DNA from 2 places in the Dehalobacter sp. CP genome. Region 1 is predicted to be linked to the other one. Evidence: a T-box and tRNA genes for the amino acid it is inferred to sense, from the RefSeq annotation. Region 1 holds a T-box; the other holds one or more tRNA genes.
The links. The T-box of region 1 lies ahead of thrS (threonine--tRNA ligase). A T-box ahead of a tRNA ligase gene usually reads a tRNA of that ligase, here a tRNA-Thr.
Positions count from the first base shown of each region.

Region 2: it encodes a tRNA-Thr, which carries the amino acid that the T-box ahead of thrS (threonine--tRNA ligase) is inferred to sense. The anticodon was not compared.

Region 1 covers NZ_CP157399.1:215,956-219,377, reverse strand. The annotation lists gene thrS (threonine--tRNA ligase) at 1-1,486, opposite strand, end outside; T-box leader at 1,580-1,822, opposite strand; gene AAH944_RS01060 (putative sporulation protein YtxC) at 1,873-2,706, opposite strand; gene AAH944_RS01055 (hypothetical protein) at 2,828-3,422, opposite strand, start outside.
Region 2 covers NZ_CP157399.1:495,223-498,644, reverse strand. The annotation lists gene hydG ([FeFe] hydrogenase H-cluster radical SAM maturase HydG) at 1-452, opposite strand, end outside; gene AAH944_RS02575 (TM1266 family iron-only hydrogenase system putative regulator) at 471-722, opposite strand; tRNA gene AAH944_RS02570 (tRNA-Thr) at 1,667-1,741, opposite strand; gene AAH944_RS02565 (PrsW family intramembrane metalloprotease) at 1,951-2,670, shown strand; gene AAH944_RS02560 (DUF378 domain-containing protein) at 2,792-3,025, opposite strand; gene AAH944_RS02555 (MFS transporter) at 3,198-3,422, shown strand, end outside.

The sequences.
Region 1 (3,422 bases):
TGTAGGTTAGGTCGAACCGCTCCGGCATCTGGAAATCCAACTGGATGGTTCCGCACTGCCACGTTCTGTCGAGACAATCCTTCAGGTGAAAATCAATTTTCGGTCCGTAGAAGGCTCCATCACCAGGATTAATTTTGTAATCCATCCCTTTGGCCTCTAAAGCATCTCTTAGGGCATTCGTCGCCATTTCCCAATCCTGATCCGAGCCCATGGAATCCTCCGGCCGGGTGGAAAGCTCAACATGGTACGCAAAACCAAATATTTTATAAAAATAATCAACTAAATTAATGACACCAATGATCTCATCTTTGATCTGGGACGGCAGCATAAAAATATGGGCATCATCCTGCGTAAAATTTCTTACTCTCAACAAACCATGCAGAGCACCCGATAGTTCATGCCTGTGCACAAGACCTAGCTCTCCGCAGCGGATCGGCAGGTCCCGATAGCTGCGCAGTTTCGTCTTGTACATAATCATACCGCCGGGACAGTTCATCGGTTTAACGGCATAGTCCTCATTGTCTATTTTCGTAAAATACATGTTTTCCTTATAATGATCCCAGTGCCCGGACTGCTGCCAGAGAGCTGTATTCAAAATGATAGGCGTTCTGATCTCAACATAGCCTCTTTTCTGGTGCTCTCTGCGCCAGAAATCTTCCAGCGTATTCCTTAAGACCATACCCTTCGGATGAAAGAACGGAAAGCCAGGACCTTCATCGTGCAGACTGAAAAGGTCAAGCTCCATCCCAAGCTTCCGGTGGTCACGCCTTTTGGCTTCTTCCAGCTTAAATAAATAATCCTCAAGATCAGAGGTCTTGGCAAAAGCTAAACCGTAAATTCTCTGAAGCATTTTGTTCTTCTCGCTGCCGCGCCAGTATGCACCAGCGAGGCTCTGCAATTTGAAGGCCTTCAATACCTTTGTTCCGGGAACATGCGGTCCGGCACAGAGGTCTGTAAAATCCCCCTGCGTGTACATGGATATTCTGGCATCTTTGGGGAGATCATTAATCAATTCTACTTTGTATTTTTCCCCTTTATTTTGGAAATAGTCAATCGCTTCTTCACGGGTAACCTCACGGCGTTGAAACTTATAATCGTTCTTGGCCAGTTTGCGCATCTCCTCTTCGATCTTGCCTAAATCCTCAGGTGTGAAAGTGTATTCAGAGTCAAAGTCGTAGTAAAAACCATTGGCAATCGCAGGACCGATACCCAGAATGGTTCCCTGGAAAAGATTCTTCACAGCCTGAGCCAAAAGGTGGGAAGCTGAATGGCGCATTACTTCCAGCCCCTCTTCATTATCAAGCGTAAGTATTTCTACGTTAGCATGATCTTCTATCGGAAACGAGAGGTCTTTAACCTCCCCGTCCACCTTGCCTGCAACCGCCACCCTGGCCAGACCCTGAGAAATAGAAGCAGCCAATTCCAGAACCGTTGAACCCTGTTCCACTTGACGAACCGAACCATCCTTTAAGGTTACATTTAACATGATCCTATCACTCCCTGTTCTTATTCATTATTCATCATTTATTCATCATTCTTTAAATTCTTTGGCATCAACGCTAAAAAGCTCCCGTCCTTCCTATGGGACGAGAGCGATAGAAACCCGTGGTTCCACCCAAATTCAAAAATACGACCGCCTACTATACCGGCAGCTGATTTTCCTTGGAATCCTTAACGCGGATAAACGTCCAGCCTACGCAAATTATGTTCGGCGAGGAACTCGGAGGCGGTCTTTTCCCAAACATCGCAAAAATGCTCACAGCCCAGGGCATTTCTCTCTAAATGCGAACGATTAGGATACTGTCCTCTTCATCGTGCCTTCATTATTTCTTTCTATAGTCTTAGATTATACCACTTAAAGTATGTTGTCAATCAGTTCTCTTTACATAGGCTGCATCCCCGGCAATAGGTCATCTTATCACCAAAAACTTCCTGAACAATCTGGGCGATTCCAGACTGTTTTTCTGCTGCAACATGAACGATCAGGTGATTCGGAGAACGTTTCAGCAAAACACTGATGGGATGATCTTCGCTTTCAGCACCGGAATTTATCAGAACGGAATGCTTGTCATCGTAAAATGCCACTTCATCTTTGTGATTGATGACCATATGCATCGTATTTTTGTTATCCCGCTGGGATTCAAAAAATCTTTTCAGGAGTCGTACAAAGCTTTCATGCTCCTGCTGAAGGGCATAAACATTCACAGCACGCGCAATCTGTTTCTTTAATTCTCTCTTATATTGACCCGATCTGAAATTCATAAATCCTTCCAGATCAATTCTTTGATGGTCATTCAAAAATTCCAGAATGGACTTTACCAGGATTCTGTTTCTAAGCCGAAGAAAACCAGTCTCTGCCTGGTCATTCAGATATCCGGCAACCTTTGGATAAGCCTCGTCCATTTCGCTCCCGAACATGTTGTAGTCATTTTTTAATTTTTTTCTGATATAACGTTCTTCCCATCCCTGAAGAACAACGCTTCCCAGCGCATGGGCAATATAGTACTGAACGATTTTGACGGTAAGCTCATTTCGGACATTTTTCTCCTTCAAATTAGCATAAATGAAGCTGACCAGATAGTTTGGCTCACGGCAGACTTCAGATATTTCAATCGGCAGCCCGTCTTTATGGTACAAATCGTGCACTGCTTGAGAAAGCTCTTCTTTATAATCAGAAGTTCCAACTTCCAAATAATAATCATTCAAAAGAAAAATCCCCCCCTGGAAATATATGCATCATCCTTCCTAATATTTCCGGTAAGGAATTTTCTTATTCTTATCTATTCTTATATAATCTTATATTGGTTAGGATTACATTGTTTCTTGTCTAATTAATATTATTTCTGCCGCTTAAATAAACGATAAGGCCAATCAGCAGCAAACTAACCGCCATGATCCCGAATTGTACATATCTGGTTAAGTACAGGAATTCTGTCACATTCTTAACATCGATATCCCCTGCCAGAACAGCATACGTCTTTCCGCCGGCATCCTTCACTTCCTGGTAACTCGATACGAATGTCCCCAGTGAAGTCGTGTGATATTCTCCCTGGACAACTTTGCCCTTCAGCGTGTTCTCTACTGCCGACGAGGCGTTGTTCTCCAATTGTCCCAAAGATAAATGTGCCGGGTCATCCTCGGCCCTCGCATCGACAACGTAAAACCAGGCCTTATTCTGCTCATCCTTGTATAACATGTAAATATTTTCGAGCTGGTGCTCTGTCTTTAACTGCATCAGCTTCGCCTGAAGTTCTCCGTAATAAGCATTCTGCTGATTCTGCGTTTGAATAAGCTCCTGAAGTTTTTCGTTATCAAAATCAGCCACGGCCAGAGTAAGCGTGTTGCTGACCCGTTGGCCTGCCAAATCTAGTGCGAGCTGTTTGGCTCGGAAATTTCCTATCCCCGTGACAATAATCAGGCAA
Region 2 (3,422 bases), 280 kb from region 1:
GATTCGCCATAAACGAGTACAGTACGTTTCTGGCCTTCTTCTATCATGATCCGCACTTCCTGCTCGATTTCATCCATACTGAGCGTTTTGCGGTGCATCGCCGTGTTGCTTGAGCGGAAACCACAGTATTTGCAGTTGTTCGCGCATTCATCGCTGATATAAAGCGGCGCGAAAAACACGATACGGTCTCCGTAAACCTCTTCTTTCAGCTGATGGGCAAGTTCATACATCTCCTGTATCGTATCCTCATCCTTGTTTTGGATAAGAATCGCTGTTTCCTCCGGCTCGAGCCGTACACACTGCTCCGCTTTTTTTAGCACGCGACGCACGTCTTCTCTAGACGGGTTGTGCCATTTGTTCAGCTGTTCCCATATCTTGTCGTCGTTAATAAAATCATGGTCAAGCTTGTCGTACTCCTCGAATTCCTTTTGATATTTATCAAAAAAATTCATATTTTGCGTCCCTTCAAATTACTTATTGCTTTTTGTAATCATGGATTTAACGGACGCGCCGGAGACTCTGCCCAGTTTGCCGGTCAGCGCGCTGATTTCATCATTACTGCCGTCGACAATCAGCGAGATAACTGATACGCCCCGTTCTCCGTAGGGAATTCCCATCCGTCCGACGACCAGTCCGGCATATTCATGCAGAATCGCATTGATATGCTCCACACAAGAGAGATCTTCAACCACAATGCCGATAATACCAATTCTTTTGTTCATAGGTTTGGCCTCCTTTAAAAATCAAAAACTCCCTTTCCGCAAGCCACGGAAAGGGAGCAAAACGGCAAAAAAAGAAAACACACATGCCGGATGAGCGCCTTTCCACTCGGATATACCTTGCGGTCGGGTAAAAAACGAGCCTTGTATCTCCAGACAAACGAGTTGTGAGCAGATACATTGCAATTTAATTAAACTAAAATCTATCATGTATTCTTTATGTTGTCAAGACAGTTCTAGGTATGGTTCTATGCATTATCATGGATTATCATGCATTATTCCATCTTTTTTGCATTGGCTATAGCAAACCAAAATGTCACCATTGATATTATGCCTATCCAGATGAAGGATTACCACTTTCACAGGAAACTCTGTCTATAAATATATTAGTAAAGGGCTGCAAAATGATAATCAGAAAAAATGGATTTACAAAAGACGATCTATGTCTTATGTTGAGCGAAACTACTACAAAAATTGTACAGAATATTGAAGATCGATGCGGGAAACTAAAGTCCTTCGATCTGAACTTCAATTTTGAGAAATCACAATACCAGCTCACTGATCGGGACATAGGAGCATTCCGAAGCAGGAGCCAAAAGGATGACATTTAGAATAAATTCAAATATTAAAAAAGCAACCAGATGCGTTCCACTTGTTGCTTATTTTAGCAATTAGTAAAATAGGGGCTGCTCAAAACTATCAAAACCTGCATGAACCTTGGTAATCAATGGTATTTTGCGCTAAAATAGTACATGCATAAGCTTTTATTAAAAAATCTTGCGTTTTGGTGCATGTTTTCATGCACAAGTAAAAAAGGTTAACTTCAAAGGTCGATTTGTAAAACTGAGTAAAAAACTATTAATAAATTGTAAATTTTCCTGGCACACAATACGCATACAAACACAAAAATAACCTCCAAGGAAAAACCCTAGAGGTCTTAATACTTGTGGAGCCGATGGTCGGAATCGAACCGACGACCTGCTCATTACGAGTGAGCTGCTCTACCCCTGAGCCACATCGGCATGTTTGGTAACCCATAAGCTTTAACAGTATAACATAAGAAAAATAATTTGTTAAGGGTAAAATAATCAAAAATGTGGGAAAATGAGAAAATTTATAAGGAATGTTTAATGCTCCGGCTGCAAATAATAAAATTTAACATATTCAGGCTGCTTACATGTTGAAGATGTACTTCACAGGAGATAAACTTACAAAAAAGGATGTGGTCTTTTTGCTATTAGATCTGCGAATATTGGTAATTGCACTTACTCCGGTCATTGCTCTAGCCCTGGCAGTCTATTATACCGACCGTTTCGATAAAGAGCCTTTGTATCTTCTTATAAAAGTTTTTATCCTGGGAGCGCTGGCAGTCATCCCGATCGTGCTGTTTGAAAAATTTCTGACATCCGTGAACATCTTTACCGGGGTAGCGGCAGCTTTTTTCAATGCCTTTGTCGTTGCGGGACTGACCGAAGAATTTTTCAAAAGGGCAGTCGTCCTGCGGACAGTCTATCGGAATCCGGCGTTTGATGAAAAACTAGACGGAATTGTCTATGCCGTATTTGCCGCGCTTGGCTTCGCAACAGTCGAGAACATCATGTATGTCCTTGTAAACTTTTCAGCCAACCCGTATGTAGGCCTTTCCAGAGGAATATTCTCAGTGCCGACCCACGTGCTGCTTGGTGTGACGATGGGATACTACCTTTCCCTGGCAAAGTTCTCCAATCATCCTCATCTTGAAAGAGCTTACCTCAGAAAATCCTTATATGTTCCTATCCTGCTTCACGGTTTTTTTGACTTTATTCTGATGTCGGAAATTCCGATTCTGCTTACGCTGTTTTTACCGTATATCATTTACCTGTGGACGGTTAATCTTAGGAAACTTAACAGGTATTACAAAGAATCGAGGGAAAAATACCAAAAAATTCCCGCCCGACAACCTGCTGAATAAAAGACTGTACACCTATGTTCTGTCACCATTGTAAATGCAGACTAAAACCCGACAGGAAAAAGGAACCGAGATACTCGGTTCCTTTTTCCTGTCGGACTTATTAAGTAATTTTGCCGACTCGTTAAGGATTATGCTGGATCCGTCCTTCTCTCTCATATTCGCGATTCGGTACGAATAAGAGTGTGATGCAATACAGGCCGCTGAGTCCGACCAGCGCATAGACGATTCTCGGAGGGAGCGGACTGATCCCCCCGAGGAGGGCATTGACAAGATCAAATTGGAAAAAGCCAATCATTCCCCAGTTAATGGCCCCGATGATAATAATTGCAAGGGCAATCTTCTGCCAGATATTCATGTACAACCTCCTTAAAAAGTTAATTATTAATAGGATGTCGTTAAAATGTAAAATTTATACATCAAAACATTAATTTACGATTTAGAAACAATCATTTATAATAATTTAGGACTTGTGTTTTTGTTTTAATAAAAGGAACAAGGGTCAAAAAATGTACCAAAAAGGAGTATTTATGAACGAACGTCATGACCACACCCACGATGACAGCAAAACGGTTAAGCGCACCCTTTTGTTTATGGCAACCGCAGGTTCTTTTCTGACTCCATTTATGATTTCATCGATCAATATCGCGCTGCCTGCAATTCAAAAGGAATTTGCAGCAGATGCTGTCGTTTTAAGCTGGATTGCGACATCTTTCCTGTTGTCTTCGGCTGTGTTTCTTCTTCCTATCGGCAAA